Regions from separate parts of the Pseudoalteromonas sp. MEBiC 03607 genome, predicted to be linked through region 1. Evidence: riboswitches for the same ligand, from Rfam matches in the RefSeq annotation. Region 1 holds a riboswitch; the other holds the start of a gene.

Region 1 (5,813 bases):
CCATCAAGTGTAGCGATATAAGCAATTAACGCCACTAATAACACTAGCAATAATGGCATTAAGCGGCGTGACCAAGTTTCGATACCTGATTTAACGCCTTTTAAAATAATACTCGCAGTAAGAATAAGCATCAGCGGTGTAAACACAAAGTTGCGTGCCATGGAGTCGCTGTGCAAAAAGTTACTTAACTCAGTAAAACCAAAGAAGTTTGCGATTGGCTCAAGCGCATAAGCGAGCATCCAGCCTGCGACAATCGAATAAAAGCTTAGCATTACAATCGCACCAAACAAGCCAACATAGCCTGCTGCAGCGCCTACTTTAGGCGCAGTCTCTTGCCATGCATTTGATAATGCTTTTACCGGATTAGCTTGTGCTTGATGGCCTAAATATAGCTCAGTATAAAGAGCTGGAAGCGCTAATAAAAAAATAACAATAAAATAAACAAGTAAAAATGCACCGCCGCCATGGTTTGCCGCTTGTGTTGGAAAGCCCCAAATATTACCTAAACCTACCGCCGCGCCAGAAGCGGCTAAAACGAAACCTAATCGGCTTTGAAAGCCGTCACGAACTTGTGCCATACATCTACAAATCTGTTATTATTTTTCCTCATTAAACCATAATTACAGCCAACTGCGTAAACTATTTGCGTTTGTTCGTGCCTATAAATGTGCATCTGCTGTAAAAATAAACAAAACTAAATACGAGCCTTCGTGTAAGCGTTAAACCATGAGCTGTCACTACTTTTCGAATACTCTTATCATCGAGCAGCAAAGCCAATCAACGGCCAAAAAAATTATGCTGATGGATGCAACACGTATTGATGTTGCAAGTTTACCCGTTGATAAATTACTCAGTGAGTTTGAGTTAAGTGTGCTTGAAAAACGCAAAGTCCCTGCTGCCAAGCAAGAGTACTTAGCGACTCGCCTAACGTTAAAATATTTGTATCAACACGCTTACCCTCATGATGATTTAGCCCTCAATGAAATATCGAGCCAGTTTGATGACAAAGACAGCAAGCTAAAGCTACATACCCCGGTTAGAGAACCTGTGTGGGCCTGTTTATCTCATTCAAATGGTTTAATCGGTGCAGCTCTTAACCCAGAACAGCAGCTATTTGGTTTTGATATTGAACAAAGCAGCAAGCCTCGCCCTTTTATCAAACTCGCTAAGCATTTTTATCATCAAGATGAAGTTGACTTAATTAGCCGTTTTGACACTCCCGATGAACAGGCACAGTGCTTTTTTAGAATCTGGACATTAAAAGAAGCGCTTGCCAAAGCAAGTGCTCAGCCTATTGCGAAACTACTTGCTCCTAATGTATTTGAAGAATTGAGCAAACATAATTTAAGCGTAAGTAGTAACTCTATTGAAGGCTTTGATATAAGTGTTGTGGCAAAAAAAAGCACTGACTGGCAGTGCTCTTTTATTAACTTTAACGAGTTACGCCGCGACTTGGCTTTCTAATAGTCGGCTATGAATAGCCTGCACGACTTCATCTGACTCGCTTTGCTCAACTAAGAAGCACAGGTTATGTTTACTTGCACCGTGGCAAATTAAACGAATATTAAAATCACTCAATACCTGCATTAAGTTCATTTCTTGCTGACGTAATTGAATTTCAGAACCAATTAAAGCCACCAGCGTCAAGTTGTTCTCAACCGATACATGACAAAACTCAGAAAGCTTATCTAAACAAGCTTGATCAAGCTCAGGGCGTGATGCATTTGGCGCGTTATCTAAAGTAATTGCAACACTGATCTCTGAGGTAGTAACCAAATCAACCGAAATATTAAACTCACTTAAAATGGTGAATACACGGGCTAAGAAACCACTCGCTAGTAGCATTTCTGGGCTTTTAACCGTTAACAGAATTTGGTTTTTACGCTGCGTTACTGCACGAATACCCGGTTGCTGAGACTTTTCTTTTTCAATCCATGTACCGCCTAATTGCGGCTCACGGCTTGAACCAACAAACACACTAATATGGCTACGGCTCGCTGGTAAGATAGTTGCAGGATGCAGCACTTTTGCTCCAAACGTGGCCATTTCTGCCGCTTCATCAAAGCTTAAGCGAGCAATTGGGCTTGCTTTGGCGCATAAACGCGGGTCCGTACTGAAAATACCCACAACATCGGTCCAAATATGCACGCTTTTTGCGTTAATTGCTTCAGCGAGTAATGCAGCACTGTAATCTGAACCACCACGCCCTAAAGTCGTTGTTTGATTATGTTCATTGCTACCAATAAAGCCTTGAGTTACAACAACTTGCTCATCAAGTAGCGGCACTAAATGCTCTTTAGCAGCCGCAGCGGTTGCTGCAACATTAGGTGTTGCTTTAGCAAATTGGCTATCTGTTTTTAGCACCTTACGCACATCAAAACGCACCGCATCAAGACCTTGACCACGTAAAACTTGAGTGAACAAATACGATGATAAACGCTCACCAAAGCTCAGTAGCTCATCTTGCTCAGCTACTGACTTAACCCCTTCTGATGCCAAAGTTTGAAAAGCCTTAAGCGTTTCATTAAAGCCATGTGCTAAATCAGCATCGAGCGACAGCTCTGCCAAAATTGCTTCTTGAATGGCGACTACGCCGGTAATGTGCTCATCACGCTCAACCGCGCTCAAATCACGTTTACACAATGCAACTAAATGATTGGTCACGCCAGCACTGGCACTCACAGCAACAATACGTACTTGGTTATCAGCACAAACGATTTCTGCGCAGCGGCTCATAGCATCAAAGTTAGCTACACTGGTACCGCCAAATTTTGCAACAACGTAATCTGATTTTGTATTGGCGGCTAATTGGGTATTCATGTCGTCTCCTTTTGTGGAAAACTATCCACAGTAAATCAAGAAGAACTCGGCAAGGGGGTGCTTTGAAAATAAAGAGTAGTCCATGCCAGAAGCTCTCCACCTAGTTTGGTGACAGTTTTGAGGATTCAGCCCCATAAACCGAAAAATAACCGTGACGTCCGGCTAATTTTCTCGGCGAGTACTTCCCTCATTAATGATCATCGGCGTTCGTCACCTCACATTAACTACCTAAGTATCGCACCTCTTCTGAATGTTAAGTTAACACCTGGTTAAAATAACAAAGCCTGCTGTTAAAAGCAGGCTTCGAAAGTTAACGTTTAGACGTCTAGCTGTCAAGTTGTTTTATGAAATTAAACTGCCCGCTAAGTGCGAACCGTAATAACCTACGGTGTATGAAATCAATAAATACACCGACATTCTTAGGTAACTCATAAATGTAAGCGCTTTTACTTTACTCATAGCGATAATACCCGCCGCAGAACCGATAATAAGCATTGAGCCACCTACCCCAGTTGCGTAAGTAAACGATAGCCATTGCTGTGGACTCATCACAATATCAGCTTTTAAGAGTGCTGCAGTTAAAGGTACGTTATCTACCGCCGCCGATAATAGCCCCATTAAGTAATTGGCATATTCAGGCGCCATCAATTCATAAAGATGAGTAAATTTAGCAAGCATGCCAACTTCTTTTAATGCGCCAACCAGCAATAATACACCCACGAAGAACAATAAGGTGTCGTACTCAATTTCACGAATATAATCGATGATTTTTTTGTTCACATCTTTTTTGCGCATTAAAAATTGCGCAACCAAAAACATCAGTGATAAACCAAATAAAAAGGTTAATAGCGGTGGCACACTATAAAGTACGCTCAGCGTTAACGTAGCAATAATCGTCGAGAAGAAGATAACCGCAATGGTAATATCGGTTTTTTCAATACGACGAGCCGTTTGCTTTTCAAATACCACATTACCCGACATACCCACCGATAACATTGCCGCTAACAATGCAACACTTGCAAGTGCAGGTACAATTAATAATAACAAGTTAGCAATGGTGACTTTTTCGTCTAAGAAAATCATCAGTGTTGTAACATCACCGGTGATCAGCGACACCCCACCCGAGTTAACACTGAATACAATTAAGGTTGCGTATTTTATTAATTTTTTAGGATCTAACTTCAGTGACATCACTACCGCAAGCGAGATTAAAGTTGCCGTTATGTTGTCTGATATTGATGAAAATAAAAACGCAAAACCACCAATCAAAAACATCAGCTTTCGTTCACTGATTTGATTTGGCATAATTTTATGCACAATATTCTGGATAAAGCCTTTAGAGTTTAAATACGCTACAAAGGTCATCGCAGCCATTAAAAATAGCCACAAAGTCGCGATTTCTAATATATTGTGATCCAGTTGATGTTGTATGGTTTCTGGGCTTTGCCCATGAATCGGAGAGATAAATAAGATAATCCAGCATAAAGTACCAAAAAAAAGCGTCGTTTTGGCCTTGTTAACATGGATAATATCCTCTATAACGATAAGCAAAAATGCCACCGCTATCAGGGTTAGGATAAGTGGGGTTACCATGGTATTTGAACAACCTTTATAATAATGTAAAAATTGTAAGACGAGTGTTTCGGCGCGGATTCTAGCAGCATCGACAGCATAAAACTATTCTCAATTACATAATTTACTACTAATCGCTAACACCAAAGTCTGAATTTACTGGAGCCTTATGATCCCAGCTAAAAAGTTATTAAATACCCTTACAGAGCATTGGGGGGTGTTAGAACTATTATTTAAACGTTTTAAAATGGCTGATTTCAGCTTGAAAGACGTACAAAATGCGATAAAACAAAAACAACCTACTTGGTCAAATGAACGCATTTATAAAGAAACAAATCGTTTATTGAATCAAGACATCATTATCCCACTGGCTAAGTCATCGCAGTTAGAAATCAACCGCGCGATCGCCGATTTTGCAACTTTCTTGCTACAAGAAGAGCACCTAGGTCTTGCCCAAGAAATTAGTGTGCTCGTTGATGACCTTGCTCGCCTTGGTAACCGCCTTGCTAAAGCGGGTGAAATTGAAGATCACGACGAGCTACGCCGCTTTAGCCGCATTATGGATGATCGGGTTCGCAAAATAATGAAATTGTTTGCCCATAATGAAAACGCAATTTTAAATATTGTTGAGCAAGCCAAAGCTAACAATGCAGTGCAATCTTTGCAAAAGCGCTATCAAGCAGTCATTGAAGCGTTCGATGAATACATTGAACCTATGCTGGAAATGGTGGATATTCGTGGTGACTTCCACGCTTGCTTTAATACCATCGAAGCGCAAATTAGCGCGCAAATAGAGCAAATTGACCGCCTTGGTAAGTCATACCAAGACAAACGCATGCTTGAACAATTACGTACCCGTATTTTAGAAATGCATTTAATTGGTCGTGAAAGCTTACGTAAAAGCGCCGATATGCTGATGCCGCTGCGTGAAGAATTACGCCGCAATAACCTAATTACTCGCCAAGCGGCTAAAGTGCTTGGTTTAGTGCGTAAAAATGGCGTGGATAACATGTTAAGTGCGGTACAGCCTAATTTTGTCTCCGACGCACAGCGTTTTTCACTTGGTCAGCAACGTCATATCGTGGCCTATATGGCAGGCTTAGTCGACTTTGAGCACGATGAATATCAGCTTCCTGAACAGGATGATGTACCTGCGTATCAAAGTCCGCATATCCCTGATTACAACGATGTTAAAACCCAATTTAGAAAACGCTTTAAAAAAGCCAGCAAAAAAGCTCAGCCACTCCTTAGTTTTTTAGATGAAAGCTACCCAGATCTTGAGGCTGACGAAATGCTGTTCTTGTATCAAAAACTAATTAGCGATGGCGACCTTGAGATTAGCCAAAGCCAAGAGAAAGTAAAAATAAAAATTGCCCAGCAACACTTCTCTCTTTACCCATTTAACTCATCGATTGCTGACG
Region 2 (5,813 bases), 1.4 Mb from region 1:
CACACTGATCATCAGCATCCATAACACCATCATTATCGCTATCAGTTGGAGCGCTAACAACCGGCGCAGGCTCTACTGGCTCAGATGAGCTTTGGTTACCGAAAATATAGCTGAAACCTAATTTAGCGCCAACATCAGTGTAACCACGATCAAGACCTTGATATAAAGACGTTTCAGCGTTAAATGCGAAATTGTCTGTAAAGTAGTGCTGATAACCGGCACCAACGTTAGCAAACGTTAAGTTTTCATCTAGAGCACTTAGGTTCTTAAGACCAAAAATACCATAGAATGGGCCGCCACCTAAGTGATATAAAGCATCAATACCGTAACGCTCGCCGCTTTCAGAGCCACTTGTTGAAGTACCATTAGCTAAATCTGCAGTCCAATCAAAGTCCATGTCTGCATATTCTAGACGCGCGCTCCAGTAATCACTGAAACGATAGCCTAACTCTAAGCCCCAACCAGTTGAGTCATCAACATTCAATCCACCTGGCGGATAATCACGAACATTTTCCCAAGAATTGTCGTAATAGTCGCCAAATGCGCCAATATAAAAACCTTCTTTTTCAGCAGCGAGGGCTGTAGAACTCGTTGCAGCCAGTGCTAACGCAATAGTAAGTGATTTTAGTTTCATTATTTCCTTCCCATTTTCACAATAAAGCTGTTTTCAGCTAATGTTTGTTGAGTATTTAAAAACTGTTGAGTAGCTCAAAAAATCAATCTTACGATAGTTCATAAGCCACAATTTTACTTATTTATTAATTATCAATGCTTAACACTTGATGCTTAATACTTAATAAAGCTGAATCCAATATAACAAAAGAATTATTTAAATTACGTCTAACATGATTCTAAAGTCGTATTAGATCATCATCTAAAGCAATAAGTTAACTCCATTCTATGATAGCACTTGCGTTTATTCTGCTCAATCAGCAAGCATTTAAAAAAACTAAATAAACACTTTTTATTTCAAGCAAGTACAAATGCATTAGGTACCACAAAATGTTTGATAATTAGCATCGCCATTTTCAGGTGGCTCATACCAAGATTCGAATTGCTGATCATAAACGTAGGGCTTTGATAAAACTGACAAAAAGCCATTCAGCATTGAACTACATCCTGTTTTTTCATATTCCGCCAAGATCATTTCAATATTATGGTTGCGTGGAATGACTGCAGGATTAACAGCACGCATGATGTCATAACTTTCAGCTGATGTTCTGACTCGCCACTTTGCAGCCCACCCCTTAATACTATCCGGTAATGCAAAATCCGCAAGTAATGACTCCGTAAGAGCATTGAAAGTATTAGTATAATCAAGGTTATTTTGCTGCATCAGAGTGAGTAACTCAGTCACTAAAGCTTGGTTATCGTCGTGTTCATCTAGAAGTCCTAACTTCCGTCGCCACATTGTAGTAAATGCATGATTAAACTTTTCAGCAAAACTATTTACTGCACTGGATAATAACGACAAAGCTTGCTGTTCATTTTTAAATAATGGCAGCAAGCTCTCAGCTAATCGCGCGCAATTCCAATTCGCAATGTTTGGTTGGTTACCGAATGCATAGCGCCCTTGATGGTCTATGGAACTAAACACAGTATCAAAGTCAAACTGGTTCATCATAGCGCATGGGCCGTAATCAATGGTTTCACCACTCACTAATGTATTGTCTGTATTCATTACACCATGGATGAATCCCACTCGCATCCAACTGATGATAAGCTCAATTTGCTTATCTATGACTGCGGTTAAAAAGTCTACATAACGTTGCTCTGCACGCGTATCTATCTCTGGGAAATGACAACTGAGTGCGTAATCAACTAACTTTTCTAAGCCTTCAATATCGCCCTGGGTTGCTAAATACTGAAATGAACCAACGCGAATATGACTTTTTGCTACGCGAGTTACGACAGCGCCTGGCCGAGGTGGTTGTCGATACACCGTTTCGCCGGTAGTAACAACAGCTAAGCAGCGAGTTGTCGCGACACCTAATGCAGCCATCGCTTCGCTCATTATAAACTCACGAACCGCCGGCCCAATCGCACAACGTCCATCACCACCACGTGAAAACACTGTAGCACCCGCCCCTTTAAGCTGTATGTCCCACAGTACTCCTTCAACGTCTTTAACTGCTCCAAGCAAATGCGCTCTGCCATCCCCCAGACGTGGTGAGAAATGACCAAATTGATGCCCTGAGTAACCTAAAGCAATAGGCTTTACGCTGTCATCAGTTATTGAGCCACTTAACTGTCCTGCTAGGTATTCTGGATCATGATTAATACCAAGCGACTGAGCTAATTTATCATTGAATAACAATAATGCGGGATCAGCGGCGCGAGTAGGCATATCTTCAATAGCCAATAGTTCGCTGATATCGGTATACCTAGTTTGCAGTTTCATAAAAAATCCTATCGCGCAGCTATGCCAACGCGGTTATCGCCTACCCCATAGGCAACTAATTGACTTAGCGCTTGCAGGCTAAAGCCACTTTGTTGTTGTAGCTCGTTGAAAAAGTCTTGTGCAGCTTGTAATGACTTTTTAGTTTGTAAGCCACCGTCAATTAATTCATGAGCACGTAAATAATTTTCTACGTCTCGAGACAGTAAAAAAGTATCCTTACCCATGGCACGCAATGCATAAGGCCCTGTGTTCCCACCTAGTCGCGCACCATGCTTTTTTAAGTAAGCCCACAAACCGATAATATTATTTACTGGCCAATCAGCTACAAATTGGCTGAAACTGCCATGTTTTTCAGCTACTTCATGGATCATGTAGGCATTTTCAGGGATCGTTTGTACTTTTTTAAAGTTACGAATAATACGTTCATCACTGGCTTTTTGCTCGAGCATATCAGGTGGCATCATTAATAGTTTCTCAACACTGAAGTCCCAAAATACCTCTCGAAATCCTGACCACTTACTATTGATAACAGACCAGTAAAAACCACTTTGGAACACTTTACGCGTTAACTCTTCCAACCATAAGTCGTCATGCATTTTGGCAATGTCAGCGCTATCAAGCGGGTCAGAAAGCAGTGCAAGCAGCATTTCTTCACTGCCCTTACGGGTGACAGCTCGCTGATAGATATCGTTAAACTTTTCCATTCTTCTTCCAATTCGTCTGGGTAATACTAGTGTACTAAAAACACGCTTATACGTAACCATGTTGCAAAATCGGTCACTAAAAAAACGAATACTCCGCCTTGACACCTAGATGGCTAAAATGCTTTAATCGCCGCTGATACCCTATTTAACTATGTTGGCTTTAAGCTATAAAGCGAGCATAAAGGGCTGGAAGAGGTGCGTTATTCAGGTAGCGTATAGGAGGAGCACAGACTCTGTTGATCATACGTGAGGGGAATTAACGCCGAGAAGTAACACCGTTTGTGAGGTGCTTATTTCGGGCGACTGGGCTGAATCCCAGCGACTGTCACCAACAATAGCAAAACGCTATTGATTAGTTTGGTGGAGAGCTTCTGGTCTTAGTATAATAAGGCCGTTGCGTCTTTATTATTTTAAGCCCATTCGCTCTTCGAATTATACCTTGTTCGAACGACGACATGCGGCTCCATTCAATTGCTCCCGCATAAACTCTTCGAATACCTTATAAGTTCGTGAGAGATGATCAACAATTTTGATTTAAACGACTATCCACTATGGACAGCGCTTGTCACGCCATTTTCTGAATCTGGCGAGGTCGATTATACGGCCCTTGGACAACTGGTCGCTGAGCAGCAAGATGCAAATAACGGCATTTTATTGCTTGGCAGTACCGGTGAAGGACTGGCGCTTTCACTCAAAGAGCAACAAGCCATTGTTGAGCATGTTTGCCAATTAGCACCGACTGTACCACTCATGGTTGCTGTGGGCGGCATGAACCTTAAGCAGCAAATTGCTTGGGTTGAATACTGCAACCAACTACCTATTCATGGCTACCTGTTAGGTTCACCTCTGTACGCAAAGCCTGGGGTTGTTGGCCAAACACATTGGTTTGAAAGCCTACTTAACGCAAGCCATCACCCTTGTATGTTGTATAACGTACCAGGACGTAGCGCAGTTGAGATCTCACCGCAGGTGATCAAAAACCTTGCTGAGCACAAAAACCTTTGGGCTTTGAAAGAAGCCAGTGGTGACATTAGCAAATTTGAAGGCTTTAGAACGGCGTCACCAACACTGGCTATCTTCAGTGGTGATGATGCACTTATGCCGTATTTTGCTCAAGCGGGTGCAAAAGGCTTAGTTTCGGTTGCCGCAAATGCTTGGCCGAGTCAAACCCATGAGTTTGTTAAACGCAGTTTAAGTGGTCAATATCCAAATCTATTCACCGATTGGTCGCAAGCGATTCAAAGCTTATTTGCTGTCGCAAATCCAATCCCCGTAAAAGTACTGATGCACCTGCAAGGTAAAATAAATACCCCGCATTTACGTCCGCCGCTTACGCATTTAGAGCTAGAGCAAACAGACAGCATCACCCACGCAAACAACACAATTTTATCTTGGAACTAAAAACAGGTTTTATCATGAGCTGGTTAGAATTATTAAACAACTTAGAATCGGGCGCAGTGCGCGCAGCAACACAAGACGAAAATGGCAACTGGCATGCCAACGTTGAAGTTAAACAAGGCATTTTAGAAGCCTTCAAAAATGGTACTAACACCGAGTTCCCGGGTGGTTTTGTGGATAAGCACAACCTAGCACCACAGGGCTTTGCTGCAAATGCCGGCGTGCGTATGGTACCAGGTGGTAGCAGTGTTCGTCGTGGCGCACACGTTGCTAAAGGCACGATAATCATGCCACCAGCGTATGTAAATATTGGCGCATTCATCGACGAAGGTACGATGGTCGACAGTCACGCATTAGTGGGTTCATGCGCACAAGTAGGTAAAAATGTTCACCTAAGTGCAGCAGTACAGTTAGGTGGCGTGCTTGAGCCAATTGGTGCCAGCCCTGTGGTTATTGAAGATGACGCTTTCATCGGTGCAGGCTGCGTTATTGTTGAAGGTGTGGTTGTGAAAAAAGGTGCTGTACTTGCGCCGGGTGTGCGCTTATCTGCAACTATTCCTGTCTACGATTGTGTTAATGAGCGCCAGCTAAACAAAGGTGAAGCAATTCCAGAAAACGCGATTGTAATCCCAGGTTCTCGCCCTGCTTCAAATGCATGGGCTCGCGAGCAAGGTTTAAGCATGTCTTGTGCATTGATCGTGAAATACCGTGACGAACAAAGCGATGCATCATTATTGTTAGAAGAGGTTTTACGTTAATGAGCTTTTTGAGCACGCCCATCAAGCAAGCGGTTGAACAAGTTTCAACACATCTTGATACGCCATTTTTTATCTATGATTTAGATAAATTAACTGCACATTTAAATCAATTAACTGCGCAAACCGATGTGAAACTTTGGTATGCCGTTAAGGCCAACCCGCTGTCTCGCATTATTCAATGTTTAGACAGCGCAGGGTTTAATTTTGATGTTGCGAGTAAAGGTGAACTTGAGCAAGTACTTGCCCAAGGCATCGATAGCGAGCGCGTGCTCAACACAGGGCCTGCAAAGAGCCCTGCACAAATTTCACATTTTATTGCTCGCGGCGTACGTACCTTCGTGGCCGAGAGCATAAACCAAGTTCGCTGGTTAAATGAGCAAGCAACAAAAGCAAATTGTCAGCTGCAAGTTCTGTTGCGTGTACAACTTCGTTGGCCAGACAGCGAAAAGAACCCACTTGGCGGCGATAGCCTTACTCCTTTTGGTTTGGGCTGTGATGAGTGGCAAGCGCTCACAGTAAGTGATTACACTGCTCTTAACTTTGATGGCCTGC

What was found. A riboswitch is a leader RNA that binds a small molecule or an ion and turns the genes downstream of it on or off. The one in region 1 is predicted to bind lysine.
Region 2: another riboswitch for lysine. It lies ahead of dapA (4-hydroxy-tetrahydrodipicolinate synthase); the one in region 1 lies ahead of lysC (lysine-sensitive aspartokinase 3).

What each region holds. Positions count from the first base shown of each region.
Region 1 covers NZ_SRRY01000001.1:2,127,695-2,133,507, reverse strand. The annotation lists gene E5N72_RS09810 (sodium-dependent transporter) at 1-578, opposite strand, end outside; gene E5N72_RS09805 (4'-phosphopantetheinyl transferase superfamily protein) at 727-1,464, shown strand; gene lysC (lysine-sensitive aspartokinase 3) at 1,441-2,820, opposite strand; lysine riboswitch at 2,902-3,074, opposite strand; gene nhaD (sodium:proton antiporter NhaD) at 3,163-4,413, opposite strand; gene E5N72_RS09790 (hypothetical protein) at 4,562-5,813, shown strand, end outside.
Region 2 covers NZ_SRRY01000001.1:763,246-769,058, reverse strand. The annotation lists gene E5N72_RS03500 (OmpA family protein) at 1-634, opposite strand, end outside; gene E5N72_RS03495 (protein adenylyltransferase SelO family protein) at 989-2,401, opposite strand; gene E5N72_RS03490 (DNA-3-methyladenine glycosylase I) at 2,410-3,105, opposite strand; lysine riboswitch at 3,288-3,484, shown strand; gene dapA (4-hydroxy-tetrahydrodipicolinate synthase) at 3,622-4,506, shown strand; gene E5N72_RS03480 (2,3,4,5-tetrahydropyridine-2,6-dicarboxylate N-succinyltransferase) at 4,521-5,261, shown strand; gene E5N72_RS03475 (PLP-dependent decarboxylase) at 5,261-5,813, shown strand, end outside.